DNA from 2 places in the Bacillus sp. JZ39 genome. Region 1 is predicted to be linked to the other one. Evidence: a T-box and tRNA genes for the amino acid it is inferred to sense, from the RefSeq annotation. Region 1 holds a T-box; the other holds one or more tRNA genes.
The links. A T-box is a leader RNA that pairs with one kind of tRNA and senses whether it is charged. The one in region 1 lies ahead of glyQ (glycine--tRNA ligase subunit alpha), so its partner is inferred to be a tRNA-Gly.
Positions count from the first base shown of each region.

Region 2: it encodes a tRNA-Gly, which carries the amino acid that the T-box ahead of glyQ (glycine--tRNA ligase subunit alpha) is inferred to sense. The anticodon was not compared.

Region 1 is NZ_CP096389.1:2,424,720-2,439,792, reverse strand. Features, by position in the region: gene mtaB (tRNA (N(6)-L-threonylcarbamoyladenosine(37)-C(2))-methylthiotransferase MtaB) at 1-364, shown strand, start outside; gene M1D65_RS12510 (Na/Pi symporter) at 400-1,323, opposite strand; gene rpsU (30S ribosomal protein S21) at 1,496-1,669, shown strand; gene M1D65_RS12500 (GatB/YqeY domain-containing protein) at 1,684-2,130, shown strand; gene M1D65_RS12495 (NfeD family protein) at 2,261-3,574, shown strand; gene floA (flotillin-like protein FloA) at 3,596-4,591, shown strand; gene M1D65_RS12485 (hypothetical protein) at 4,616-5,035, shown strand; gene yqfC (sporulation protein YqfC) at 5,092-5,373, shown strand; gene yqfD (sporulation protein YqfD) at 5,392-6,588, shown strand; gene M1D65_RS12470 (PhoH family protein) at 6,585-7,544, shown strand; gene pgpH (cyclic-di-AMP phosphodiesterase PgpH) at 7,623-9,758, shown strand; gene ybeY (rRNA maturation RNase YbeY) at 9,759-10,232, shown strand; gene M1D65_RS12455 (diacylglycerol kinase family protein) at 10,213-10,584, shown strand; gene M1D65_RS12450 (cytidine deaminase) at 10,703-11,113, shown strand; gene era (GTPase Era) at 11,094-11,999, shown strand; gene M1D65_RS12440 (YqzL family protein) at 12,147-12,290, shown strand; gene recO (DNA repair protein RecO) at 12,327-13,094, shown strand; T-box leader at 13,134-13,309, shown strand; gene glyQ (glycine--tRNA ligase subunit alpha) at 13,392-14,279, shown strand; gene glyS (glycine--tRNA ligase subunit beta) at 14,272-15,073, shown strand, end outside.
Region 2 is NZ_CP096389.1:934,639-949,711, reverse strand. Features, by position in the region: gene M1D65_RS04925 (NAD(P)H-dependent oxidoreductase) at 1-126, opposite strand, end outside; gene M1D65_RS04920 (MFS transporter) at 149-1,747, opposite strand; gene M1D65_RS04915 (HlyD family efflux transporter periplasmic adaptor subunit) at 1,788-2,453, opposite strand; gene M1D65_RS04910 (MarR family transcriptional regulator) at 2,489-2,953, opposite strand; gene yhbH (sporulation protein YhbH) at 3,113-4,291, opposite strand; gene prkA (serine/threonine protein kinase PrkA) at 4,471-6,366, opposite strand; gene M1D65_RS04895 (hypothetical protein) at 6,715-7,422, opposite strand; gene M1D65_RS04890 (bactofilin family protein) at 7,434-8,147, opposite strand; gene M1D65_RS04885 (YhbD family protein) at 8,138-8,779, opposite strand; gene trmL (tRNA (uridine(34)/cytosine(34)/5-carboxymethylaminomethyluridine(34)-2'-O)-methyltransferase TrmL) at 8,905-9,387, opposite strand; gene M1D65_RS04875 (amidase domain-containing protein) at 9,425-10,360, opposite strand; gene queG (tRNA epoxyqueuosine(34) reductase QueG) at 10,427-11,587, opposite strand; gene M1D65_RS04865 (B3/B4 domain-containing protein) at 11,670-12,293, shown strand; tRNA gene M1D65_RS04860 (tRNA-Gly) at 12,384-12,457, opposite strand; gene M1D65_RS04855 (helix-turn-helix transcriptional regulator) at 12,651-12,851, shown strand; gene M1D65_RS04850 (hypothetical protein) at 12,853-13,326, shown strand; gene rpsN (30S ribosomal protein S14) at 13,344-13,613, opposite strand; gene M1D65_RS04840 (hypothetical protein) at 13,725-14,261, opposite strand; gene ssuD (FMNH2-dependent alkanesulfonate monooxygenase) at 14,365-15,073, opposite strand, start outside.

The sequences.
Region 1 (15,073 bases):
TTACAGTAAACGTACAGGAACACCAGCTGCGCGAATGGAAGACCAAGTGGATGAAAACGTGAAAAACGAACGTGTGCACCGCCTGATTGCTCTTTCTGACCAGCTTGCAAAAGAATACGCTTCTCAGTATGAAAATGAAGTGCTTGAGATTATCCCTGAGGAAGCGTTTAAGGAAACAGAAGAAGAAAATATGTTTGTCGGTTACACAGACAATTATATGAAGGTTGTTTTCAAAGGTACGGAAGATATGATCGGCAAAATCGTAAAAGTCAAAATCCTAAAAGCAGGTTATCCTTACAACGAAGGACAGTTTGTCCGTGTGGTTGAGGATGAAATAACTGAACACATGCGTTTGTCTTCTTAACCTAAAAAATCGGTGCATTAAAATGTACCGGTTTTTTATTTAGCCGGGATAAGAAGGTGAATCAATCGGTAAAACAAGTTTGTAAGCGGAAGAAATAAAAGAGCTGTTACTACATTAAATAAAAGGCTGAAATGAGCAATCCTTTGGGCAGGATCGGGTGATAACTGCTCTACAAAGCCGGTCGCTGCGGTCAGAAAAGGCAATACTAGAGCCACCCCTAGCACGTTAAATACCACATGCGCATACGCTGTCTGTTTCGCCGCATATCCGCCGGATACAGCAGCCATGACAGCTGTAATGCATGTCCCGATATTGGATCCGAGTACGACGCTCATCGCCTGTGTCAGTCCGATAATCCCTTCATTCATAAAACTCATCAAAATGCCGATACAGACAGAACTGGAGTGAATGATGGCAGTTAACACCATCCCGATGAGCAAAGCGGACCAGTTTGAATCGTTAACATGGTATAGAACGTCGGCTCCCGTTTTCAGCTTCGTCAGCGGCCCGGCAAGGTGGCTGAATCCGCTGATGCAAAAGAAGATGATGCCCAGTCCGAGGAAGCTTGTTCCCAGCTGTTTCAAAGGATACCTGCCAGTCAGAAAAAACAATAAACCTCCTATTAAAAGAACCCAAATCAAAATATCCATTTTGATAGCAATAAATTCAGTTGTAAAGGTAGACCCAACGTTTGTTCCGAGAATCATCGGTATCGTCCGCTTAAAAGAAAGCACACCCGCACTAACAAAGCCGATGACAATGACCATAAAGGCTGAACTGCTCTGAAGTATCCCCGTAAATACAATGCTGATAAGAAACGCTTTTAATGGATGGTCTGTAAATAAAAGCAAACGATCTTCAATTTTTGAGTACGCCATAGAAATTAAGCCTTTTCGAAGCATGTTCATGCCTGTGAGAAAGAATAATATAAGAGCAGTAAAGCTAATCAGAATTAACATCCTATTCACCAACCCCTTTCTATCATTATATAGACAGGCAGTCGCACTCATGACGGAAAAGTGAACTCACTTAGTTGACCTGACTGATGGCTTATATTATAATGTCAAAGTACATGTTTATATGTGTAACTTAAAGGTAGTCGATTGGTGTATTCGGAGGGAGGGAAAGAGAATGTCAAAAACGGTCGTTAGAAAAAACGAATCGCTTGAAGATGCTCTTCGTCGCTTCAAACGCAGTGTATCAAAGACAGGTACTTTGCAAGAAGCAAGAAAGCGTGAATTTTATGAAAAACCTAGCGTAAAGCGCAAGAAAAAGTCTGAAGCTGCTAGAAAACGCAAATTCTAAAAGAGGGTGGATTTATGAGTCTTCTTGAGCGTCTCAACCAGGATATGAAGCTGTATATGAAAAACCGTGAGAAAGACAAACTGACTGTCGTTCGAATGGTTAAGGCTTCACTTCAAAATGAAGCAATTAAGCTTAAGAAAGACAGTTTGACCGAGGATGAGGAACTCACTGTCCTTTCTCGTGAACTTAAGCAACGTAAAGACTCCCTCCAGGAATTTTCAAACGCTAATCGTTTAGATTTAGTAGATAAAGTTCAAAAAGAGCTGGACATTTTAGAAGTTTATTTACCTGAGCAGCTGTCAGAAGAAGAGCTGCGTACAATCGTAAATGAAACCATCGCGGAGGTCGGTGCGAGCTCAAAAGCGGACATGGGCAAAGTGATGGGGGCAATTATGCCTAAAGTAAAAGGTAAAGCTGACGGAAGTTTAATTAATAAGCTTGTGAGCAGTCAACTGTCTTAAATGGCAAAGAAAAGGACATCTTTCTAAGAGAGATGTCTTTTTTTATACATAAAAAAATGAAACCTTTGATACATTTGTTACGTATGAAGAGAAGGCACTTATTATAAAAGGAAGGAGGGATACACCGCCCTTGCTTCAAATCAAAGGATTCCGTGCTGCTCTTTTGGGTATATTTTTGCTTTCTTTATTAGGCGTACAGCTGAACGCTAAAGCAGAAAAACAAACTGTTTATGTGATTCCGGTTGAAAAAAATGTCGAACAGGGTCTCGTCTCGTTTTTGTCCCGTTCGTTACAAGACGCAAAGGATGCACATGCAGACCATATTATTCTTGATATCAATACCCCGGGGGGATTGGTCAAATCTGCTATTGATATGGCCGATTTGATAACCGATAGCGAGATCCCCGTAACTGCATATGTCAACAAACGCGCGTTGTCTGCTGGTGCATATATTGCACTTCAAGCAGATCACATTTATATGGCGCCTGGCGGAAAAATGGGAGCCGCCGCGATTGTTGATGGCCAAGGCAATGCCGCTGACCAAAAAGCTCAATCACTTTGGCTGGCAGAGATGGAAGATGCCGCAGTGAAAAATAACCGCGATCCAAAATATGCGCTCGCAATGGCTGACCCGGATATAGATGCCAAGGAAGTCGGCGCGCCTAAGGGAGATCTGTTGACACTTAACGCAGACAAGGCAATTGAGGTAGGCTATTCAGAAGGCACTGCTGACAATTTGTCCACGCTCGTAAAGAAGCTTGGGTTCGAAAAGGCGCAGATCAGCTACGCAAAGGAGAGCTTTGCGGAAAAGACAGCAAGATGGCTGACGAATCCGGTCATTGTCCCTATTCTGCTGACAATCGCTTTTTTAGGTCTGACGGTGGAGCTTTTTTCCCCGGGTGTCGGCCTCCCTGGAACGGCTGGACTCATTGCGTTATTGCTGTTCTTTTACGGGCATCTTGCAGCCGGTCTTGCCGGGTATGAGACGGTTCTCCTCTTTATAGCAGGGGTGATTCTCATTCTGCTTGAGATTTTTCTTCCCGGAGGAATCATTGGATTACTGGGCTTGGGAGCGATTATTGCGAGCCTGTTTTTAGCTGCGGGGAGCTTCACTGTCATGGCGGTTTCTCTCTTGATCGCCTCAGCTGTTTCGATTACAGCGTTTATTTTACTGACAAGGGTGTTGGGAAAACGTATGAAATTCTTTAAGAAATTGATATTAAATGATTCTACAAATACGGAGAGCGGCTACGTTTCAAATCAAACGCGAACGGACTTAATAGGAAAAGTGGGTATAACCTTTACACCGCTGCGTCCTTCCGGTACCGTGATTATTGATGATGAACGCCTTGACGTTGTTTCGGAGGGATCGTTTACAGAAAAAGATAAAAAAGTAAAAGTGATTAAAGTAGAAGGCTCACGCATTGTTGTGAGAGAAATTTAAATAGAAACGAGGAGAAGTTATATGGATCCGTCAACACTTATGATTCTGGCAATTGTCGCAGTAGCGATCATTGTTTTGGCAGTATTTTTTACATTTGTGCCTGTAATGCTTTGGATTTCAGCTTTGGCAGCCGGAGTGAAAATCAGCATTTTCACTCTAGTTGGGATGAGGCTTCGCCGCGTCATTCCGAATCGGGTTGTTAACCCGCTGATTAAAGCGCATAAAGCGGGACTTAATGTTGGAACAAACCAGCTTGAAAGCCACTATCTGGCTGGAGGTAATGTTGACAGAGTCGTCAACGCGCTTATCGCCGCTCAGCGAGCTAACATTGAACTTACATTCGAGCGCTGTGCTGCCATTGATCTTGCAGGCCGGGACGTGTTGGAAGCTGTTCAAATGAGCGTTAATCCTAAGGTGATTGAAACACCATTCATAGCCGGTGTCGCAATGGACGGGATTGAAGTCAAAGCGAAAGCGAGAATCACAGTAAGAGCGAATATCGAGCGCCTCGTTGGGGGAGCAGGGGAAGAAACCATTGTAGCTCGTGTAGGTGAGGGGATCGTTTCTACAATCGGTTCATCTGATAATCATAAAAAAGTGCTTGAAAACCCTGACATGATTTCTCAGACAGTCCTTGGAAAAGGATTGGACTCAGGAACTGCGTTTGAAATTCTCTCAATTGATATTGCAGATGTAGATATCGGCAAAAACATCGGTGCAATTTTACAAACCGATCAGGCCGAGGCTGATAAAAACATCGCGCAGGCAAAAGCGGAAGAACGACGTGCGATGGCTGTCGCTCAAGAACAGGAAATGCGTGCCCGCGTAGAAGAAATGCGCGCGAAAGTGGTAGAAGCCGAGGCGGAAGTGCCGCTTGCGATGGCAGAAGCTTTGCGTGAAGGGAATATTGGCGTCATGGATTACATGAATATCAAGAACATCGATGCTGACACAGAAATGCGTGATTCATTCGGCAAGCTGACGAAAGACCCTTCGGATGAAGACCGCAAATCATAATCTCTCTAAGAAGGGAGAACGCTGATGGAAGATTTACTGACCAATCCGCTTATTATTGCAGCGATCATCGGAATCATTTCTGCGATTTTCGGCAAAAAGAGCAAAGAAGAAAAGCAAAACAGCCAAAAAAGAAAAAAACCTCAACACGTGCAATCTGCTTCTCCTCAAAAGAAGCAGTCAAAAGAAGATGCCCCTGCACCTATCCCTAACCGTATGGAACAGGCAAGACGGGAAGCGGAAGAAAGACGCAGGGAAACAGCAAGAAACCTGAAAGGGCTGGAACGAGATCTTGCTGCTGCCAAACAAAAAACAGTATACACAAAACAAAAAATGCTTCAGGTGAATAAGGACACCGTCGTACAGGGGATCGTTCTAGGAGAGGTGTTCGGGCCTCCACGGGCGAAAAAACCTCACCGTACGATGCGCTCAGCCCGTAAAAATTAAAGTGTTAGAACCTCCTTTCAAATCATACATATGAGATGAAAGGGGGTTCTTTTTGTATGGGGCAAAGAAAGAATCGTATGAAAGCTTGGCTGACAAGAGCATTGGAAATTCCCCCGGACGTTATGATGGATCTGCCGAGGATTACAATGGTTGGCAGACTTCATATCTACATAGAAAACCACAGAGGCCTTTTGCTTTTCAGTGAGAATGAAGTGAGGCTGATGCTGAAGCAGGGCCAGTGCATCATATCTGGTAAAAATTTTGTCATCAAGGCGATTCTTCCGGAAGAGATACTTTTGGAGGGTACGATTGATGTCGTTCGATATGTTGAGTCATAAAGCCGAGGGGGAAATGTTGTGAAAAATAAATGGCTGTCTTTTTTTTCGGGTAAGGTCCAGCTTGAATTGACGGGAAGAGGGATTGAGCGGCTCCTTAATGAATGCACAAGACAGGGGATTCCGGTCTTTCATGTCAAAAAAAAGAAAGAAGCCGTATCGTTATATATACAGCTTCAGGATGTACATGCCTTTCGGCGGGTGAGAAGTAAATTTAAATGTAAAGCCCGATTTATCAATCGGAAGGGATTTCCCTTCCTGTTGCTGAAATCAAAGCTGAATATAGGGTTTACGATCGGTTTTGCGATTTTTTTCATCCTTTTGTTTTTGCTGTCCAATATGGTGTGGAAAATTGATGTGACAGGCGCTAAGCCTGAAACAGAACATCAAATGAGGCAGCATCTTAATGAAATCGGCGTCAAAAAGGGCCGTCTGCAGTTTTTAATGATGTCGCCCGAAAAAATACAGAAATCATTAACCAATGGAATAGACAATATCACTTGGGTCGGAGTTGATCTGAAGGGGACGACCATTCACATGAAAGTTGTGGAGAAAAATGAGCCCGAAAAAGAAAAGTATGTTAGCCCGCGCAATATTGTCGCCAAAAAGAAAGCAACCATTACGAGAATGTTTGTGCAAAAAGGACAGCCCATGGCCGCCATACACGATCATGTTGAAAAGGGGCAGCTGCTTGTTTCGGGACTGATCGGCAGCGAAGACCATCAGCAGGAAGTCGCCTCAAAAGCAGAAATTTACGGAGAAACCTGGTATAGATCAGAAGTGACAGTCCCGCTTGAAACATTATTTAACGTTTATACGGGCAAAGTAAGGACAAAGCACAAGCTTTCTTTTGGTTCTTTGGCAATCCCGATCTGGGGGATGACGTTTAAAAAAGAGGAATTGAAGCATCCAAAAACAGAACAAGAAAAGCATTCGCTTCATTTTCTCGGATTTAAGCTCCCTGTATCCTATGTCAAAGAGCAAACGAGAGAAAGTGAAGAGGCTTTGCGAAAATATACGAAAGAAGAAGCAGTTCAAGAAGGCATTAAATTGGGTAAACAGGATGTAGAGGATAAAATAGGCGAAAACGGCGAGGTGAAAAGTGAAAAAGTTTTGCACCAGACTGTTGAGAATGGTAAAGTAAAGTTGATTATTCTCTACCAAGTTATAGAAGATATCGTTCAAACCACACCTATTGTCAGGGAGACTGAAGAATGACAGAACATTTACTTGCGATGAATCAAAAACTGAAAAACCCGGACGAGGCGCTTTCACTCTTCGGGAACCAAGATTCTTTTTTGAAATTGATGGAGAAAGATCTGAATGTAAATATCATTACGCGCGGCGAGACGATTTATGTTTCAGGCGATGATGAATCGTTTCAGATTGCAGACAGGCTGCTGGGATCGCTCCTCGCTTTAATTCGCAAGGGGATAGAGATCTCTGAACGTGATGTGATTTACGCCATCAAAATGGCAAAGAAGAATGAACTTGAATACTTTGAAAGCATGTATGAAGAAGAAATTACAAAAAACGCAAAAGGCAAATCAATCCGTGTAAAAACAATGGGACAGCGGGAATACGTGGCCGCTATGAAGCGGAATGACCTTGTATTCGGCATTGGTCCGGCGGGAACCGGGAAAACGTACCTGGCTGTCGTAAAAGCAGTCCATGCTTTAAAAAACGGACATATCAAAAAAATCATTTTAACAAGACCTGCCGTGGAAGCCGGTGAAAGCCTCGGTTTTCTCCCAGGTGACCTAAAAGAAAAAGTAGATCCTTATTTGCGCCCGCTGTATGACGCTCTCCATGATGTGCTTGGGGCAGATCATACAGAACGTCTGATGGAAAGAGGCATCATTGAAATTGCTCCGCTCGCATATATGAGGGGACGGACGCTCGATGATGCTTATGTTATACTTGATGAAGCACAGAATACCACGCCTGCTCAAATGAAAATGTTTTTGACGAGACTGGGTTTTGGCTCTAAAATGATCATTACAGGTGACGTTAGCCAAATTGATCTGCCGAAAGGCGTCAAATCGGGACTTGCAGTAGCGAAGGAGATGCTAAAAGGAATAGACGGCATTTCTATGATTGAGCTGGACCAGACAGACGTGGTCAGACATCCGCTTGTTGCGAAAATTATTGAAGCATACGATAAGCAAAATTAATGCTGAATGACCCGATCGCGCGTTATCGGGTCATTTTTATGATTGCTTGTGGGCTTGATGTTTCAAGAGGAGGTTCTTGTGTTGAAAAAGAAGGCTAAGACCAAAAGCAGCTCAAAAAAATGGAGCAATTTTAAAAATGCCCGCTCCATGCATGTACTGCTGTATCTTCTGCTGGCTGCCATTATGTTTGCTTTGCTCTTTGTACATGTTAAGCCGGAAACACTTGATTTAGACCTGTTTTCAGTCAGCGACAAGACCATTTACGCTCCGGCAACCGTGGAAGATCAAAAAGCCACAGAGGAAAAAAAGCAAGCCGCTGAAGACGCGGTTGAAGATCAATATACATTAAAAAAAGAATACACAGATAATCGGATAGACCTAGTGTCATCAATATTCGACAGTATTAGTGAAGTGAAAAAATCATCGGAAGAAGGCAGCAAATCACCATCGGAAAAATCAATGGTCAAATCCGTAAAGGATAAATTGACGTCAGATGTGAATGATTCCATATCCGAGGATTCCATCAAGACATTGCTGAAAGCAGACAGTGAAGACTTTTCTTTTGTCAGAGATACGGTCATTACCGCAGTAAATACGGTCATGAGCAGTGAAATCCCTTCGGATAAACTATCTGATGCAAAGGATAAGGTAGAAAAAGAGCTAAAGAGCAATTCTATTCCGTCTAAATACTTGGGAGCCGCGACAGAAATCGGGCGTTTTGCTATTATTCCGAATTACGTCTTCGATCCGAAAGCAACAGAGGCAAAACGGCAGGAAGCCTCAGATAATGTCCAGCAGGTTCAAATCAAACAGGGACAAGTGCTCGTGGAAGAAAATGACCTCATTGATCGGGAAGTGTACAGGAAACTTGAGCTGACCGGGTTATTAAATAACTCAAATCTCTTTAAACCGATCAGCGGGCTATTGATTATGATCGGACTTTTCATTGCAACACTTGTATATTATTTTGAAAAACAGAAACAAAATCTGAAGTTTAAAAATAAATCCATTCTGTTATTCTCGATTATCACAACACTTTTGCTTGTGATCATGGAGGTTGTCAGTTTGTTTCAGAAGATGGAGTATAATAATATCGGCTATCTGGTCCCCATTGCGGCCGGCGCCATCTTAATCAAACTGCTGATGAATGAACGCATTGCCATATTGGGAAGTATCATTCTTGCGATTTGCGGAAGTATGATGTTTAATCAGGGTGTGACAGGAACATTCAATTATGTCATAGGGATTTATTATTTGATCAGCGGCATTTCAGGTGTATTATTTTTAGGAAAACACAATGCAAGATCAAAGATTTTGCAGACCGGACTTTTCGTGGCGTTTATTAATATGGTTGTCGTTTTATCCTTATTATTGATCCAGAACACTGCGTTGTCGGGTCTTGAAATCGGCACGTTAATGCTCATGGGGGTTGTGTCGGGGTTTGCTTCATCTGTATTGATCATCGGCCTGATGCCGTTTTTTGAGACGGGCTTTGGCATTTTATCCACCATGAGGCTGCTTGAGCTGTCTAATCCTAACCATCCGCTATTGCGCAAAATACTGACAGAAACACCAGGTACATATCATCACAGTGTAATGGTTGCCAATTTATCAGAGGCAGCCTGTGAAGCGGTTGGGGCTAATGGTTTGCTTGCAAGAGTCGGCGCATATTATCACGATCTCGGAAAAACAAAGCGCCCGCAATATTTTATTGAAAACCAAATGAATATTGACAATCCGCATGACAAGCTGTCACCTCAGTTGAGTAAAAATATTATTATCTCGCATACGACAGACGGTGCGAATATGCTGAGAAGCTATAAATTTCCGAAAGAGCTTGTCGATATTGCTGAGCAGCATCATGGAACCTCGCTTTTAAAGTTTTTTTACTATAAAGCGAAGGAAAAAGGCGACCAGATTACAGAGGAAGAGTTCCGTTATCCGGGGCCGAAGCCGCAGTCAAAGGAAGCCGCAATTATATCAGTGGCCGACAGTGTTGAGGCGGCCGTCAGATCTATGCATAATCCAAATCCTGAACGAATTGAAAAGCTTGTCCGGGGTATTATATCCGATAAGCTTCAGGACGGACAGTTCAGCGAATGCGATTTGACATTTAAAGAGCTGGATACAATCGCAAAAACGCTCTGTGCAACATTAAAAGGAATTTTCCACTCCCGGATTGAATATCCGGAGGCTACTAAGAAGGTGAAATAGATGAGTTTACTGATTGATATCGTTGATGAAACGGGAAGCGTCTCAGAAGAGATGCTCAAAGAAGTAGAAAATCTGCTTCAATTTGCTGCTGAGCGTGAAGGCGTTCAAGACCAGGCTGAAGTTTCTGTCACGATTGTTTCCAATGATGACATACATCAGATTAACAAAGAATACCGGGGAAAGGATGCTCCGACAGATGTCATCTCATTTGCTCTTGAAGAAGAGGGAGAAGGCGAGATCGAAATCGTGGGCGCCGAAATGCCTCCGGTTTTAGGTGATATTATCATCAGTGCCGATCGCACAAGAGAGCAGGCAGAGGAGTATAATCATTCTTTTAAAAGAGAGCTCGGATTTCTAGCTGTACACGGATTTCTGCACCTTTTAGGATATGACCATATGACGAAAGAGGAAGAAGAGGAGATGTTTACTAAGCAAAAGGAATTGCTGGACGCTTATGGACTCAAAAGATCATAGAAATGAGCTGAAGCGGTTCTTCAAAAGCTTCGTGCATGCAGGCCGGGGCATCTGGGAAACAGCGCGGACGGAGCGGAATTTCCAATTTCATGCCGCAGCCGCCTGCGCTGTTCTCATTTGCGGCTTCCTTGTAGAGCTCAGCATGATTGAGTGGATGATTATATTCCTTTTGATCGGCGGTATGTTTTCGCTTGAGCTTTTAAATACAGCCATTGAACATACGGTTGATTTAATAACTGACAAACATCACCCTCTTGCTAAAGCGGCCAAGGACGCTGCCGCCGGGGCTGTTTGCGTTTTTGCCGTGATTTCGTGTATCATTGGTTTACTTATTTTTTTGCCAAAGCTGTAATGGCTGAAAATTCTTACATTTATTTTACATTTTTAGAAATGGGCGTGAAAAAAAGCGCGCGATTATGTAAAATATAAAGTGATAGCGGTACCATTATAGGTAAGAGAGGAATGTACACATGAACAGACAAGAATTAATAACAGAAGCTTTAAAAGCGCGTGATATGGCATATGCGCCGTATTCCAAATTCCAAGTAGGAGCCGCTCTTCTTACCAAGGATGGAAAAGTGTACAGAGGCTGCAACATTGAGAACGCGGCATACAGCATGTGCAATTGCGCCGAGCGTACCGCTTTATTTAAAGCTGTTTCTGAAGGGGATACAGAGTTTCAGATGCTGGCCGTTGCGGCTGACACCCCTGGACCAGTATCTCCGTGCGGAGCCTGCCGCCAGGTGATTTCTGAGCTTTGCACAAAAGACGTTATTGTCGTACTGACTAATTTACAAGGACAAATAAAAGAAATGACTGTGGAAGAATTATTGCCAGGCGCATTTTCATCGGAGGATTTACATGACGAACGAAAGCTTTAAATCAGGATTTGTATCCATTATTGGAAGACCAAACGTAGGAAAATCTACATTTTTGAACAGAGTCATTGGACAAAAAATCGCGATCATGAGCGATAAGCCCCAAACGACGAGAAACAAGGTGCAAGGAGTACTGACGACAGGCACATCACAAACCATTTTTATTGACACACCAGGGATTCATAAACCTAAGCATAAGCTTGGGGACTTTATGATGAAAGTGGCGCAAAATACATTAAAAGAAGTCGATTTGATCTTGTTTATGATCAATGCTGAGGAAGGCTACGGGAAGGGCGACGAATTCATCATTGAGAAATTGCAGACGATGTCTACGCCTGTATTCTTAATCGTAAACAAAATCGATAAAATTCATCCCGACCAATTGCTTCTGCTAATTGACGAATACCGCAAACGTTATCCTTTTAAGGAAATTGTTCCGATTTCTGCTTTAGAAGGAAATAACATCGAAACCTTGCTCGCTCAGATTGAAGCGTATTTGCCGGAAGGGCCGCAATTCTATCCGAGTGACCAGGTAACTGACCACCCTGAGCGATTTATCATTTCTGAATTAATCAGGGAAAAGGTGCTGCATTTGACGAGAGAAGAAATCCCGCACAGCATTGCGGTGGCCATCGAATCCATCAAAGGGCAGGACAACGGTTCTGTACACGTAGCGGCAACGATTGTGGTCGAGCGGGATTCTCAGAAAGGCATCGTGATCGGTAAAAAAGGAAGCCTTCTAAAAGAGGTTGGAAAAAGAGCGAGAGCGGATATTGAAGCACTATTGGGCTCCCGTGTCTACCTTGAATTGTGGGTGAAAGTGCAGAAGGACTGGCGTAATAAAATGTCCCAGCTTCGCGATTTTGGCTTTAAAGAGGACGAATATTAATCTCTTCCCGTGTGTGTCATTATCTCACAGGAACAGGGATACATTAGCAAATTTTGTTTAACATGAAATGGAGGACATCTGGTCAAGATAAAGGTAAGAATTTGGAGTTTAGGTAAGCTAGTTTAACTACAGAAAGGTGGGTTTCTTGTGTTGAATTTTACCTGGAACGTATTTTCTCAAACAGGAAATGTTGATACGTATCTTCTTTTTAAAGAACTGGAAAAAGAGAACATGGAAAGACCCGAAGAACTAGAAGATGAGCTAGCCCGATTTGATTATCCAATTTTATAAACCTCTTGGCCGCTCCTGCTTGAGGAAGGTGCGGAAATGCTGACAAAATGTGAAGGAATCGTTCTTCGCACAAATGATTACGGAGAGACGAATAAAATCGTAACATTACTGACAAGAGAACACGGAAAAATAGGTGTTATGGCACGAGGCGCCAAAAAACCGAACAGCCGTTTATCAGCAGTCAGCCAGCCCTTTTTGTATGGTTCTTTCTTAATGCAAAAAACATCGGGCCTCGGAACGCTTCAGCAGGGGGAAATGATCCTCAGCATGAGAGGCATCAGGGAAGACTTGTTTTTAACAGCATATGCTGCCTATATTGCTGAGTTAGTCGACAGAGGTACTGAAGAAAAAAAGCCAAACCCTTATTTATTTGAATTCATATTAGAATCATTAAAACAGCTGAATGAAGGAACAGATCCGGATGTTATCACCTTCATTGTTCAAATGAAGATGCTCGGTGTCATGGGCCTGTATCCTGAGCTAAATCATTGTGTTCATTGTAAAAGCCAAGACGGAACCTTTCATTTCTCTGTTCGTGATAATGGTTTTATATGCCACCGCTGTTTTGAAAAAGATCCTTACAGGATACCGATTAAACCGCAAACGGCAAGGCTGTTAAGACTCTTTTACTATTTTGATCTGTCGAGGCTCGGCAATGTGTCCTTAAAAGAGGAAACAAAAGCTGAATTAAAGCAAGTGATTGATTTATATTACGAAGAATATTCGGGATTGTATTTAAAATCAAAGCGCTTTTTAGATCAAATGGAAAGTATGAAACATCTTATGGGTGAAAACAAAAGTTGACATTTGGTCCATCTTTTTATATGATCATTTATTATAAAATATGTTGCAGTGAGAGAAAGAAGTACTTGCGTTTACCTCATGAAAGCGACCTTAGGGCGGTGTAAGCTAAGGATGAGCACGCAACGAAAGGCATTCTTGAGCAATTTTAAAAAAAGAGGCTGGGATTTGGTTCTCAGCAACTAGGGTGGAACCGCGGGAGAACTCTCGTCCCTATGTTTGCGGCTGGCAAGCATAGAGACGGGAGTTTTTTGGTTGCTGCCGCAGTCAACTTATGAAAGAAAAGTGGAGGTGCTTGAAATGAATATTCAAGACATGATTCTAACCTTGCAAAAGCATTGGTCCAGTCAGGGCTGTGTGCTTATGCAGGCTTACGATGTAGAAAAAGGAGCCGGCACGATGAGCCCGTATACATTTTTGCGCAGTATCGGCCCTGAGCCGTGGAAAGTGGCTTATGTAGAGCCTTCCAGACGTCCTGCAGACGGCCGCTACGGGGAGAACCCGAACAGACTGTATCAGCATCATCAGTTCCAGGTCATTATTAAACCGTCACCTGATAACATTCAAGAGCTGTATTTGGATTCCTTGCGTGCTCTTGGAATTGATCCGCTTGAGCACGATATTCGCTTTGTTGAAGACAACTGGGAGAATCCGTCTTTAGGCTGCGCGGGTCTAGGCTGGGAAGTTTGGCTTGACGGAATGGAAATCACACAATTTACGTATTTCCAGCAGGTCGGGGGATTAGAGTGTAAACCCGTTTCTGTAGAGATTACGTATGGAATTGAGCGTCTCGCGTCTTATATCCAGGATAAAGAAAACGTGTTTGACTTGGAATGGACGTCAGGGTTTACAGTAAAAGATTTATTCATGATGGCTGAATATGAGCATTCTGTTTATACGTTTGAAACATCAGACGTCGATATGCTGTTCCAATTGTTCAGCACATATGAAAAAGAAGCGATCAAGCAAATGGACAACGGACTTGTTCATCCAGCATATGACTATGTGCTGAAATGCTCGCACACTTTCAACCTGCTTGATGCCAAAGGTGCGATCTCTGTTACCGAGCGGACGGGCTATATCGCAAGAGTGCGGAATTTAGCTAGAAAAGTAGCAAAAACCTACTATGAGGAACGAGAAAAACTAGGGTTCCCAATGCTTAAAGGGGAGGGTTCTTCTCATGAGTAAACAGGATTTACTTTTAGAGATCGGATTAGAGGAAATGCCGGCGCGCTTTTTGAATGAAAGCATGGTTCAGCTTGGCGACAAGCTGACAGGCTGGCTTAAAGAAAAAAATATTACTCACGGTGAAGTGAAACTCTTCAATACACCGAGACGTCTTGCTGTGTTCGTTAAGGATGTCGCAGAAAAGCAGGATGATATAAAAGAAGAAGCAAAAGGGCCTGCGAAAAAAATTGCCCTTGATGCGGACGGGAACTGGACAAAAGCGGCAATCGGCTTTTCAAAAGGCCAAGGCGCGAATGTGGAAGACCTGTACATTAAAGAAGTAAAAGGCATAGAGTATGTATTCGTGCAAAAATTCCAAGCCGGCCAAGAAACGAAGTCGCTTCTGCCGGAACTGAGCGGTTTAATTACAAGCTTGCATTTCCCGAAAAACATGCGCTGGGGAAATGAAGATTTGCGTTATATCCGACCGATCAAATGGATTGTCGCATTATTTGGACAGGATGTCATTCCATTTTCGATCACAAACGTTGAGTCTGGACGGACAACACAGGGACATCGTTTCCTCGGACATGAAGTGTCAATTGAATCACCTTCAGCTTATGAAGAGCAGCTCAAAGGACAGCATGTTGTTGCTGATCCTAGCGTCCGAAAGCAAATGATTCAATCTCAGCTGGAAGCAATGGCTGCTGAAAACAATTGGAGCATTCCAGTTGACGAAGACCTTCTTGATGAAGTGAATCATTTGGTAGAATACCCGACAGCTCTTTACGGTTCATTTGAATCCGAGTTTCTGT
Region 2 (15,073 bases), 1.5 Mb from region 1:
ATCAGCCTGGTCTACATGGTCGATGAACACTTCAGCCGCGTCGTTTTCTCGCGCGCCTTCAGCAATTGCTTCTGCAAGCACTTTAGTATGTTCGCCTTCACTATCATACACTACATAAATTTTCATTCAGGAAACCTCCCTGTACAGATTAAGATTCCTTAGCTTCTTTTGGAGCAGGAAGTAATGAAAGCTCCTCTTTTTTCTTCTTACGCAATTTATCTTTTCTGACGTCACGCAGGAAGATACTTAAAATCAAACCTGCTACACAGAATAAGGTTGCCCACATAAAGGCATCATTTATCCCCATGACATTGGAATCGAGTGACGCGTGTTTATAAATATGTGAGTACACATATGTTTTCGCCGTATCATAAGACACATTCATATTCACCATTAAATTCGAAACTGCATTTTGGAACGCATGGAGGAAGTTCGGGTCCGCCGTGCTTGTTTTATCTGCAATTTGTGAATAATGGAATGTCGTCCGGTTTGTATAAATCGTCGTAATTAAACTTGTTCCGATTGATCCGCTGATTTGGCGAAGCGTGTTGCTCATCGCCGTTCCGTGGCTGTTCAGACGGGCAGGAAGCTGGTTCATCCCGGCTGTCATGACTGGCATCATTAAGAGAGACATACCAAATGCACGAATTGAATAGATCAGCATGATGTGTGTATATGGTGTATCAATTGTCAATTGCGTGTATTGATATGTTGTTACCACTGTCACGAGAAGCCCGATAATCGCAAGCGGTCTCGGTCCGAATTTATCGAACAAAATACCTGAGATCGGTGACATAATCAGCATAACGATCGCACCCGGAAGCAGAAGCAGACCGGATTGAAGCGCCGTAAAGCCGACCAGGTTTTGCAGATAGATCGGTAAAAGGAACATACCAGTGTAAAGTGCCACTGTAATAATGATATTAATGACACTCGAGAGTGAGAAAATGTCATATTTAAACACTCTGAAATCAAGCATCGGATCATCATGACGCAATTGCTGAACAACAAAAGCAACAATTGCAATGGCTCCGATAATAACTGTAGACAATACAATCGGGTCGGTCCAGCCGTCAGACCCGGCTTCACTGACTCCGTATAATAAGGAGGCGAATCCGACAATCGAGAGGATTGCGCCAAGAGTATCGAGTTTGATTTTTTGCGGCTCCACCATATTTTTAAAGATGAAGAAAGCCACAATGATAACAATTGCGCCGATCGGCACAAGTCCGTAAAACATAATGCGCCATGTATAATGCTCAATAATCCACCCGGAAAGAGTCGGGCCGACCGCTGGAGCAAACATCATCGCTAGCCCGAAAATCCCCATTCCTTTCCCCCTGCTTTCAGGCGGGAAAATTAACAGAATGGTTGTCATAACGAGCGGCTGCAAGATACCTCCGCCCACGGCCTGAATCAAACGGCCGATCAGCATTGTAGAGAAGTTAGGTGCGATACCGCAGACTAACGTACCGAGCGTAAAACAAAACATCGCGACGAGAAAGAGACTCCGCTGGCCAAATCGTGTAATCAGGAAAGCAGATAACGGAATCAATACACCGTTAACAAGCATGTAACCTGTTGTCAGCCACTGAATCGTCGTTGCACTTACGCCAAATTCAGTCATTAAGTGCGGCATTGCAACATTAAGCAGTGTTTGGTTTAGAATTGCCAAAAATAAACCCGCCATTAGCACAATCAGCAATGACATAGGGTTTTTTGCATTTTTTTCTTTGCCTGTAGCCATCTAAGACAACCTCCTTTCATGGTTTGATGACTGATCTGTTTTACTCAGAAATTTTAACAGATGCATTCATTCCAGGAAGCACCTTATCAGATGGGTTTTTGATTGAAATTTTCACAGGAATTTTTTGTGTTACTTTTGTGTAGTTTCCGCTTGAATTTGTAGAAGGAAGCATATCAAAAGTTGAGTTAGTCGCATAACCAATTTCTTCTACAGTACCGTCAAATGTAGTATCAGGATCTCCGTCAACTACTACGTCTACACTATTTCCTACTTCAATATCCGCAATATCTGTTTCTTTAATATTTGCTGTGATGTATAGGTTGTCCATGTCAATCGTTTGTGCAATTGTTGTACCAGCTTGTACGGTTTGTCCGTTTTTCACTTCGTTTTTCACAATTGTTCCATCCATAATGGATTTTACGTCAACAGTTTGTTCGCCTTTGATTTTTGCAACTGTGTCGCCTTTTTTCACTGTTTTTCCTTCGTCCAGATCCCAGTCAGATACTTTACCTGCTGCTGGAGCAGTAATAGCAGCCATATCGCCCGCTACTTTTGCTTCATCTGTTTTTACGTAGTTTGTGCTTTGATAATAGTAGTAAGCACCTCCAGCTATAATTGCAAGAACAACAATCAAACCGATAATGTTGGTCAGAATTAAACGTCCTCTGTTCATTTTGTTTTCTCCTTTCGTTTCATCCTCTATCATTTTGCGGAAAGCTGGTGAAAATATGTGAGAAGTTTTTAATTACCGCTTTTTTCTGAACAGCCTTCAGCAAGCTTCGTTAAGCTTCCGGCTAGTTTGCGCAAATACTGCAGCTGGGAGGTATCAAGCTTTTGGTACAAGCCGGCACCCATTTTTGCATATTGCACAGCGGCTTTTTCTATCAGTTCTTCCCCCTCTTCGGTTAACTGAATCATGACGATACGGCGGTCATCCGGACTGTCATATCGATTCATCAATTGGCGCTTATACAGAATATCTGTCATCCGCGTCACAGAAGCAGGCTTAAGATCAAGCGACATTGCCAGCTTGCTTAGCGGGGTGCTTCCGCTTTGATGAATTTTAAACATCAGCAAATATTGAAGGACTGTAATATCAAAAGGCTCAAGCACAATCTCCAATATCTTCTTCTGTTTTTTATATATCGCCCGAGACGTATCGAAGAGCTGTTCAAAAGTGAGCAAAGCACGTTCTGATTCAGTCAACTCCTTTTCACCTCATTCCTCAATAATAGTTCACAAGATAAAATATTAATAAATGAAAGAAGATTTGTCAAAGGAAAAATTTCTTTTTCTCCCGTATTTTTTTCGCAAGCGTTTTCTTGCTTTTATTAAATAAAAAAAAGCCCTGAAATGGGCTTTTCATTACGAAAATTGATGGCTTACACCAGACTCTTCATTTCTGAAAAAGTTCTTTAGAGCCTGAAAAACATCAGATTTCTGTTTTAAAATATAGTACTTAAATTTCTCATCTTTTACATTTTTATATGCAGACATTAACGTTGAATGCCTGTTGTACTGATTGACCTCGCCGTAACAGAATAGATTGGCCTTCTTCATAATATCATTGACCAGTTTCACACAGCGCGCGTTATCAGATGTCAGGTTGTCACCGTCAGAAAAATGAAACGGGTAGATGTTATAGCGGGCGGGATTATACTTTTCATCAATAAGCTCAAGCGACTTCCGATATACGGAAGAACAAATTGTTCCGCCGCTTTCTCCCTTTGAGAAAAAATCCTCCTCCGAGACCACTCTTGCTTCTGTATGATGGGCAATAAATTCAATTTCCACAGTCTCGTATTTTGTCCGCAAAAAACGGGTCATCCAGAAAAAGAAGCTTCTGGCCATGTATTTTTCCCAAACCCCCATACTGCCGCTTGTATCCATCATGGCTAAAACGACGGCTTTTGATTCGGGCTTTGTGATGTCATTCCACGTCTTATATTTCAGGTCCTCCGGATAAATTGGGTAGAACGACGGTTTTCCTGACATTGCGTTTCGTTTAAAGGCTGACATCATCGTTCTTTTCTTATCAATATTACCGGTTAACCCTGTTTTACGGATATCATTAAACTCGATATCTGTATGAATGATATTGTCCCGCTCTTTTTGCTGGAGATTCGGAAGCTCTAATTCTTTAAAAAGCGCTTCTTCTAAATCCATTAATGAAACTTCCGCTTCATAATAATCCTCGCCTGCCTGATCACCGGCACCCTGCCCTTTTCCAGGCCCTTGTTTTTTGTCTGATCCATCCCGGGCCACAACATCTCCAACCTGGCTCTCGCCGTCTCCTTGCCCTACATGTTTATTTTTATCATAGTTATAACGGATTTTATACTCATCAAGTGAACGGATTGGGATCTTCACTACATCTTTTCCATTAGACATAATAATGCTTTCCTCAGTTACGAGGTCCGGAAGATTGTTTTTGATCGCTTCCTGCACTTTTTTCTGGTGGCGCTGCTGGTCATCGAAGCCTTTGCGATGGAGGGACCAGTTTTCCTCAGAAATCAAAAAATGGCCGCTGTCATTTTGGGACATGAATTCCCCTCCTTAACCATTTGTGGTCGTGATACATACGTATTCCGGCTTGTGCCAGATTATGAAACAAGTCTTTTGAAAAGATTTATATTCATCATATGCACATATGCACGTTTAATTGACAAACTATTTAGAAAATGGGACAAAATAACCCGCCCTATTCGGACGGGTCACGTTGCTTATCGGTTCAGCAGGCTGCCGACATATTTCAGCAGCTCATTGGCGCTCGTCGAGTTGTAGCCGTGCTCATCAATTAAACGGGCCACGACTTCATTTACCTTTTTCAGCTGCTGCTCATCCGGCGTTTTTGTTGAGGTCGTAATTTTAACGACATCCTTCAGATCAGCAAACAGCTTTTTCTGAATAGCTTCACGCAGTCTTTCATGGGAATTGTAATCAAACCGCTTGCCTTTTCTCGCATAGGCCGAGATGCGGATTAAAATTTCTTCGCGGAACGCTTTTTTGGCGTTTTCCGAAATGCCGATCTGCTCTTCGATGGATCTCATCAGCTTTTCGTCAGGGTTCATTTCCTCTCCTGTCAAAGGATCACGAAGCTTATTTTTATTGCAATAAGCCTCTACGTTATCGAGGTAATTGTCCATAAGTGTTTTTGCTGATTCTTCATACGAATACACAAACGCTTTTTGAACTTCCTTTTTCGCAATGTCGTCATATTCCTTGCGAGCGGCAGAAATAAAATTCAAATACCGCTCTCTGTCCTCGCTTGAAATTGATGGGTGCTGATCAAGACCTTCTTTTAAGGAACGAAGGACATCGAGAGAATTAATCGATTCCATATTTTTTCTGATAATCGTTGAAGAAATCCGGTTGATCACGTACCGCGGATCAATGCCGCTCATACCTTCATCATTATATTCTTTTTTCATATCCTCAACGTCGACAGAATTATATCCTTCCACACTTTCTCCATCATACAGTCTCATTTTCTTGACCAGATCAATATCCGACCGCTTCGGCTCTTTTAACCGGGTAAGGATTGAGAACATCGCGGCGACCTTCAACGTATGCGGGGCAATATGAACATCCGCCACATCGCTTTCTGCGATCATTTTTTCATAAATTCTCTCTTCCTCAGACACTTTTAAATTATAAGGAACCGGCATCACAATGATTCTTGAGTGCAGGGCTTCATTCTTTTTATTAGAAATAAATGAGCGATACTCCGTTTCATTCGTGTGAGCCACGATCAGCTCATCAGCAGAAATTAACGCAAACCGCCCAGCTTTAAAATTCCCTTCCTGTGTCAAGGAAAGCAAATGCCAGAGAAATTTCTCATCACATTTCAGCATCTCCTGAAACTCCATCATCCCGCGGTTCGCTTTATTCAGCTCTCCGTCAAACCGGTAAGCGCGCGGATCCGATTCTGAACCGTACTCGGCGATTGTTGAGAAATCAATACTCCCCGTCAAATCGGCAATATCCTGAGATTTCGGATCAGAGGGACTGAATGTTCCAATTCCCGTACGCTTATCTTCTGAAAAGAAGATGCGCTCCACCTTCACATCCTCAATTCTTCCTCCGTACTCTTCCTCCAGCCTCATGACATTTAAAGGAGAAAGACTTCCTTCTATTCTAATGCCGTATTCCCTGTAAAAGTCATCGCGTAAATGATGGGGGATTAAATGTAGAGGGTCCTCGTGCATCGGGCAGCCTTTAATCGCATATACAGCGCCATTATCTGTCAGCGTGTACGCTTCGAGACCTTTTTTAAGCATCGTGACCAGCGTGGATTTACCGCCGCTCACAGGCCCCATCAGCAATAGAATCCGCTTTCTGACATCTAGACGTTTGGCAGCCGGATGAAAATACTCTTCCACAAGACGCTCCAGAGATTCTTCAAGCCCGAACAGCTCGCGGTCAAAAAAACTGTACTTCTTGCGTCCGTCAATCTCCTCTATCCCGCTGTCTTTTATCATATTAAAAACTCGAGAATGAGCAGATTGCGCGACCATCGGATTTTCTTTAATAATCTCCAAATAATCGGCGAAAGTTCCTTCCCATTTCAGCCGCTGCTCTTCCTCTCTGTACTGTTCAATTTTCTTTAATATATCCATAAGGACCTCCTCTATCATGTTTGATACACTATGCAAATAAGGTACTTTGATACAATCTATGCCGCCATCTCGTGATACATGCTTTGGTTTCTTAAAAATAAAGATACTTATACATCGTTGACAAGGCAGACTGCGACCGTTCATAATAAAGAAAAATACAGAATCATCCAGACTCGGACAGCACGGAAAAATTGAAGAGGGGGAGAGACGGTGAAAACAATCATCATGATGGGTGTCATTGTCACTTTTTTAGTATCAATTTTTACCGCAGGATACGATAGCAAGCCTGGAAAAGAATAAAAAAGGGTGCTCCTGAAAGAGCACCTTTTTGTATAACAGAACAATGTTTTACAGTTTTGTTTTTTCTTTGATCTGTGAATGCGGATCGCACTCACATTTGTTTTCGTACTCAATCGTTCCGATGCTGCATCCCGGCCCGATGATCACTTCTTTTCCCCTGACAACTGCCGCTTCGGTATTCTCCAAATAAACCCGATCTCCTTCTATGACATCGGCGATCAGCTTCCCTTTCTTCCGGCTAAAAAAACTCGCGCGTCTTTTCACTGTAATTGTTGTTCCGCCGATTTCCTGCACATGGCTTATATCATGGCTCAATCTCAGCTTGATCTCACCCGAATTTAATAACCCCGATACATCAACACAGCCTGTGACATGGAACATTTCTGTTTCACAATCACCTATTACGCTAAGCTTCCCTTTCACATCGCAGGATTCTCCAGTCATATTCCCGCCAATTTCAGTCTGGCCTTTCAGATTGAATCGATCAAATTGAAGTGAGCCGCTGACTTTCATTGTCCCATATATATTGATTTTGCCGGCTGTCAGATCGCCTTTACATTCACTTTCTCCGAGCACACGCAGCCGCTCAGTCTCTGCTTTTCCGAGAAAAAGGCCCGTTCCGTATATGCGGCAGCCTACAGCAGACAGCCCTTCTCCAACTACACCTTCTCCTTTGATGCTGACATTATGATACGCGCCTCCTGCGGCATGCCCAGCGCCATATAATTTTAAATTTCCCAGTTTTGTTGTCTCCATTACGATCCTCCTTACAACTTTGTGGATGTTTCAACCGACGCGCTTGGATCACAGGTATAGTCCCCACTGTATTCGACGGTTTCAATCTGGCAATCCGGGCCGATGACCACTTTATTTCCGCGCACGGTTTTCGCCTTTGTATTTGTCAATTCAATCACGTCACCTTCGATCAGCTCTGCTGTTAGAACAGGCTGCGGCATCAATCTGAGCAATGTCAGCATTCCTTTTCTGCAGGTCACTTGAAGATGGCGGCAGCCGATCTCCCGCACATAGCTTTCCCCTGCAGAAAGCTTAATGATCACCTGGTCTGCATTTAAAAGCCCGCTGATTTTGCATTTCCCTTCTGATTGAAAGGTTTCTGTTTCACAATCTGCTTCCATGACAGCTTTTCCGCTAATGTCAATGCCATCAGCCTTGACAGTGCCGCCAAATGTTGATGATCCAGCGATTTTCAATTGTTTTGCAGATACCTCTCCTTGAATAAAACCAGTGCCATTCATCCGGATAGATTCTGCTTCAACGTCTCCATGTATCTTTCCTGAACCGCTGATGGTTACCGCTTTCGCTTTGACGCTGCCGTCGGCTTTTCCGTTTCCATTAAAAGAAAAAGTGTCACACTCCACGTCCCCGGCCACTGTCCCGCTGCCATTAATCTCAACAGATTGAAATGTTCCTCCCTTTGAACTTCCTGACCCGTTTATCACCAGCTTTTCCACTACATCCATTGATGGCCCTCCTGCATAAATGTTGTTTTTAATTCCTCTGAAGCTTTTAATAAATCTACCCGTTCCACAACCTTTACGGATGATTCAAACAAAATGCTGTCCGCCGCAGCCGCTATAAAACAAGTTGTGACACCGAGCTTGCGGAGCACAATCAGCTCCGTCTGTTTTTCAATCTCTTCAGTATCATGCTTCTTTAATACCTCTGCAGCCATTTTTGCTTCTGCAAGGCTGACATTTCCAGACTGCAGCAGGCCCTCAAGCACAAACAGCGAAAGCAAATCGCTGGATGAAAAAACCGGACTTCCTCCGTCTTCTGAATAGGCTTCAAGAGCAGGCCTTGAAACCAAACCTTTATGAAGCAATTCATCAGCGGTCATGCTGACATCCTTCATTTTCGGCGACAGCATTTCCCTCATTTCATCCAAAGACAAATTTTCTTTCATCTTTTGAATCATTGATATACGTTTTAAAATCTCCTCTCTCGGAAAAAACGTCTCTTGCCCTGTAAATGTGGATTTACGAATAAACCATTCCTCAGGTATTAAGTTTTTCCGCTTCCATCGATACAGCTGACCGTATGAAATCGATGTTCTTTCAAGTAATTCTTTTTTAGAGATTAATTGTTCTTCCATAAGTCCAGCTCCTTTGATGGGTACATTGTAACATAACACTGTTACGTTGTTAAGCCCAAAAACGAAACAAAGCATTTCAACATCCGCAAAAAAACCCGCCCATCATCGATGAGCGGGTTTTTTCACTATTTTAAATCACGGTAATTTTGCTGGCGCAGCGCTTCATAAACAAGAATCGCGGCAGTATTGGACAGATTTAACGATCTGACGTGCTCTGTCATCGGAAGACGCAGGCAGCGGTCCATATTATTTTGAATTAAATCTTTTGGCAAACCGCTTGTTTCTCTTCCGAACACGAAGAAATAATCCTCGTCAAGATCAGTGTAATCAAATGATGTATGAGGCTGCTGGCCAAATTTTGTAATAAAGAAAAACTTGCCTTTTTTATATGCCTCAAACAATTCTTCTAACGAATCATGATACACAACGTTAACAAACTCCCAATAATCGAGTCCGGCACGCTTCAGCATTTTATCATCCGTTGAAAAGCCGAGCGGACGAATCAGGTGTAGCGTTGTATTGGTTGCTGCACAAGTACGTGCAATATTCCCTGTGTTAGCGGGAATTTCTGGTTGATATAAAACGACATGTAATGCCACAATGTTCACCTCTGTTTTTCTTATCCGCCCATCATTATAACATTAATTACTCTTTTGTCGTATCATCAACGATATGAAAAAAGGCATATCGTATTGACGGCGTGTATGCCGTAGAATCCTCATATGACCAATACCTCATCCGGCTGTCATAGGTCTGGGCGTTGACAAGCGGCATATTGCCTTTGTCCTTTGCCACGACAATCGTTGTATGATTAAACCGGCCGTCTCCTTCGAAGTCATAGCAAATCACATCGCCCGGCATCAGTTCTTCCGCTGATTTCACCCGCACCGCACGCAGTCCGGCCTTTGAATTCGACAAATACATTTTCATAGAGTGAGCCACCGTCCAGCTGTAGCTCCATGAGCTTTGTTTCATCCACCAGCCTGATCCCCTGTTCGGATGACCGCGCATCGGCGCGCCTCCTGCATGAAGACACTGAGAAATAAAATTTGTACAGTTATCGCTGAAATTTTTATAAGCAGGATTGCGCTTGTTCCAAAATTTCTCGGCATATTGGACAGCGCCGAGACGATCGTATTGAAAAGCCCTGCCAAACGCTTCTCTTTCCTCTTCAGCTTCAGAATAGTCAATAATACTGGTCCCTTCATGAAATCCAGCCGGCTTTTTCGCAATTTCCTGATCACTAATCAAAATGTGATCATACAGGAAAGCCATTCGCTCCTCTATGTGCTCTTCTATATACAAGCTGTCATCTTGTTCCTTACACACGTATTCGTAATGGATGGTATACGAAAGGCAGGTCGTTCCGTCATCCTCAACCCGCACATGATTAATCACGGCCTTTGCTTTCGCTTTTATGATGTCAACTTTACGTTTTTCCAGAAGCTTTTTCTTACGCTCCATGACTTTAAGGTCTCCGACTTGAGACTCCTGTCTCATAGCATGCCCGTTAACCAGAAAGCCCAGCCGCTCCTCCGCTAATTGTTCTAAAATGTGCTTCAAGCTCACCCCACCCGCCATACTTTTTTATAGAGAAAAAACACTTGGATGATCTCAAGTGTTTTTTCCTTCTGCTCTATACGTATGTCAGGACAAGCCTTGTTTAGTCATGCCTGAAGCTTTTAGCAACTCAATTCCTTTTTCAATTTCCAGCTTTGCCTCTTCATCCTTCTCTTTTTCCAGCGCTTTTTCAAGCTCTTCCGCGTATGCGGGGTCTCCGATTTTTCCGATTGCCCATGCGGCTGTCCCCCTGATGACAGGACGCGGATCCTTATGCATCAGTTCCGCCAATTCAGGCAGTGCGGAAGCATCCTTAAAATGCGCTAGCGCGAGAATGGCGTTTCGCTGAATCGGTTTTTTCCCGCGCCAAGAACCTGAGACATGCCCGAATTTCTCCTTAAATTCCCGATTGCTGATGGTCAAAAGCGGCTTCAATAACGGTTTGGCAATCTCAGGATCAGGCTCCATTTCCGGATGAAGATGAAAATCCTTCCCTTTATTGAGAGGGCATACCGTTTGGCACGTATCGCACCCGTACAGGCGGTTTCCGATTTTTGTCCGGAATTCATCAGGTAAAAATCCTTTTGTCTGGGTTAGAAAAGAGATGCAGCGCTGCGCATTAAGCTGCCCGGGATTAACCAGGGCTCCCGTCGGACAGGCATCCAAGCATTTCGTGCAGGACCCGCACATATCTTCAATCGGCACATCAGGCTCAAAAGGGATATTTGTGATCATTTCCGCCAAATACACATAAGAGCCATACTCGGGTGTTGTGATCATACAGTTTTTCGCACTGAATCCAATTCCGGCACGTTCCGCAACGGCGCGATCAGACAATTCACCTGTATCAACCATTGACTTCGTTCTGATATCCTCATGCTTGCTTTTTAGAAAATCCTCCAGCAGATCAAGCTTTTCCCTCAACACATCATGATAGTCTTTTCCCCAGGAAGCTCTGCAAAAAATGCCCCTGCGCTCAGTTCTCGTGCTTCTCGGCGCATCCTTCATTCTGGAAGGATATGCGAGAGCAATTGCAACTATAGATTTCGCTTTCGGCAAAAGAAGCTTCGGCGTCACCCTTTTTTCGATATCCGGCTCTTCAAAGCCGGAGAGATAGCCGAGTGATTCTTGAAGAATCAAACGGTCTTTTAAACTGTCAAAAGTATCAGCGGTCGTAAAACCAATCTTGTCCACGCCAATGCTTTTCGCGTATTCAATTAATTCTTCTTTGAGCTGATAAACGTTCATGTTTTGCACAGCCTCCTTTCTTTGTGATAAAACGATACAGCGTTTATAATAGGTTGATATCACGTAACTGGAGTGAATGCTAGTGAATATCAAACTTGATTCTGTTATTACTGAACGTGCGGCCGGCTTACATGCAGCTGCTGTCATTTATGAGAATATCGAAGTCGGCTCCTCACCGCAAATGCTGAAAGGCAGACTCCGCCTGTTTCAAGAATCCTTGTTTTTCGACTATGCGGACGGCGGTATATCCGATGAATCCTTCGTCAAGGAATGGCAGGAACTCTTTAAACAGCTTAACCCTTCATTTGAGGGAGAAACAACCCCAATGGAGGACATGCTGGTCCCGATATCCAAGGAACAATTCATGGAAAGTAAAGACTCGGCCCATGACACAATCGATTTTTTCGCATTAAAATATTCTCTGCCTATTATGATTTATGATGCCGGAAAGCTTCATGAGCCGGTCCGGATCTCATTGGGAGAAAAAGAAAACATATTGCTTTTCTCTGATGAAAACGGTATTTTTGGCGATTTCAAAAACAGCGTCAACCACTATCCCGTTTCAAACGAGACTAAGAATATGCTGCAAATCATTTTTTTCCCGCCATCGATTGAGAAAAGCAGCTCTGTTAACCTCTTATCATCATTAACGAAAATGTTTGAACAAATTCACGGCGGCACCCATACAGTACATTGGCTTACGTAAAAGAACACGAATACCGTGTTCTTTTTTACATAAAAAAACGCAATACTTCGTTTATCTGAGAAACGAAACACTGCGTTAATAACGTATGTATGGAGCGGGTGATGAGAATCGAACTCACGACATCAGCTTGGAAGGCTGAGGTTTTACCACTAAACTACACCCGCATTTGTGGTTGTCAGCAACAGTACCGCTCTGACTTTTTTTATATTACATGTTTATTTATTTTTCGTCAAGGGAATATAAAAATTTTGTCGAAAAAAAGTTATCTTTTTGTAAAGTTGTTAAGTTCCATTTACATAATGTTAAGTATACTATACAATATAATCAATCGAGATTGTGAAGGGGACAGACGTCATGATGAAAAATAAAGTAAAAGAGCTGAGGGCACGCTTCGGCTATTCTCAGGAAAAACTCGGAGAAACGGTCGGCGTCACAAGACAGACTGTGGCTGCTATCGAAAAAGGCGATTATGTTCCCTCACTGCTGTTAGCACTGAAAATCTGCAAAGCCTTCTCCATGAAAATGGAGGATGTCTTTTGGTTAGAGGAGGAAAACTAAGATGAGCATGAAAACAAAAGCAGCTTTTCACCTTGTGTTATTTGGCCTTGCATGCTGGACGCTGATTGCATACTTTGAAGCCTCAGAAGGCATAGCATCTTTTTTCGGCACAAAGAGCGGCGGGATGGTATTTGAATTAAACCTCACCCCCTTTATTCTGTTTGTTGCGGCGTCTGCGGTTTATTTGTACTTACAGAAAAAAAGCCGCCCTGCCAGAAAGCAGCTTCTTCTGCCTGATGAGTTTGAAGAGCAGGATGAAAGAGAGCAGATGATGACGGCAAAAGCATGTCGCGCGTCATATATCGCTGTCTACTTCTCGCTGCCTGCCGCAGCGGTTCTTCTCATTTTTTATCCGCTATTTCAATCGCGTATTCCGTTTTTCCCTATTATTATTGTGTTTATCATCATGATCATCCAGCACCTTTCCTACGTCATCTCTTTCAAGAAAAACGAAAAAAACTCCGGCGCGCTGTAATCGGCCGGATTTTTTTCTTACCAGCTTGCTTTTTTCACACCGGGAATCTGGCCTTTATGGGCCAGCTCCCTGAAAGCGATTCTGGACATTTTAAACTTCCTCATATATGCTCTCGGGCGCCCCGTTACCATGCAGCGGTTGTGAAGCCTTCCCGGTGCTGAATCTCTTGGCAGCTTGCTGAGTGCCTCGTAATCTCCTTTTTCCTTCAACTCGCGTCTAATACCAGCGTATTGCTCAACAAGCTGTTGGCGTTTTAACTCTTTTGCCACTTTTGATTTTTTAGCCAAGTCACATAGCCTCCCTTTAAATCGAAATTGTTACGATTTAAAATGTATCATGCACCATTCAAAAAAGCAAGCATACCGCTTTGTAAAACAGACGGCTTGAAGCCGCCCACTCTAATGATGCAATTCCACATAATACAGTAACGCATCTTGATGCTTAATGAGCTCTTTTTTATGTTCAGAGGTGTGCATTGTCTCGTCAGTCCCTCTAATACTGCTGCCGATCAAAGCAGGCTTCTCGAAAGTAATCGGTTCCGGCGATGAAATATTCTGAGTCATTTCCTGTGTTGTGCTATCGTCGCGTTTCACCGATGAATCAGCCGCTATATTTCCCTGTTTATCCACAATGCCAAAATGAAGGGTGGTATGTTTATTCTTTCCTTCCCCCTCTTCATTCTCAAAATAAACAAATTGTATGGTATCGGGTTTTTCCTCTGAATAATCTGCACGAACCGGTCCAAACCTCTCAACAAGCTTTCCCTTTTGATAATGTTCGATGTACATGTCAGCTGAAGAAATACCTTCACCGATATTGACGGCTTCGGCAGTGAATGCCTGTGAAGCTGCGACATCCATTCTGTTTTTTTCAAGATCTGATATGTCCGCCGCTTTGATTTCCATCTGTTTTGAATGTCCGCATGCAGACAGCATAGCTATGAGGCAAATGACTGCCGCGCTTCTCAATGTTTTCAGAAAAAAAGCCCCCTTTTTTTGAATATCATACCATGTTCGGGGGGCTGTATTTTAGTTAAACTCATGCATTTTTCTCTTTGACAAAATAAGTGTTTCCTACCGCTTCTCCCCTTTTGTTCTGAAGCTTTCTCGTCCGATCATTTTCAAACGGCAAAAGCGGAAATACAAGCTCTGCAAAATAATACGCTTCTTCTAAATGCGGATAGCCGGAGAATATAAACGATTCTATGCCGAGTGCCTGGTACTCCGCTATCCGGTCGGCAATCGTCTGCGGATCACCGACAAGAGCTGTTCCTGCCCCTCCTCTGACCAGGCCGATCCCCGCCCACAGATTCGGGCTGATTTCAAGCTTCGTCCGATCGCCTTGATGAAGGACGGCCATCCGCTGCTGGCCTGAAGAGTCGTAACGGCTCAAAGCTGCCTGCGCTTTGGCAATGGTGTCATCATCCAAGTGGCTGATCAAGCGCTCTGCCGCTTCCCATGCCTCTTGTTCAGTTTCACGGGCAATGACATGCAGCCTAATGCCAAATCGAACGGATCTCCCTTCTTTTGCCGCTTGCTTTTTGACTCTTTCTATCTTTTCTTTTACTTGTTCAGGCGGCTCACCCCATGTCAAGTACACGTCTGTATGCTTTGCGGCAGCTTCAATCCCAGCCTGTGACGAACCACCGAAATAGATGGGCGGATGCGGCTCTTGCTGCGGCGGGAAAAGCAGATTGCTGTTTTCCACTTTTATATGCTTTCCTTCATAGGAAACCGTTTCTCCCTGC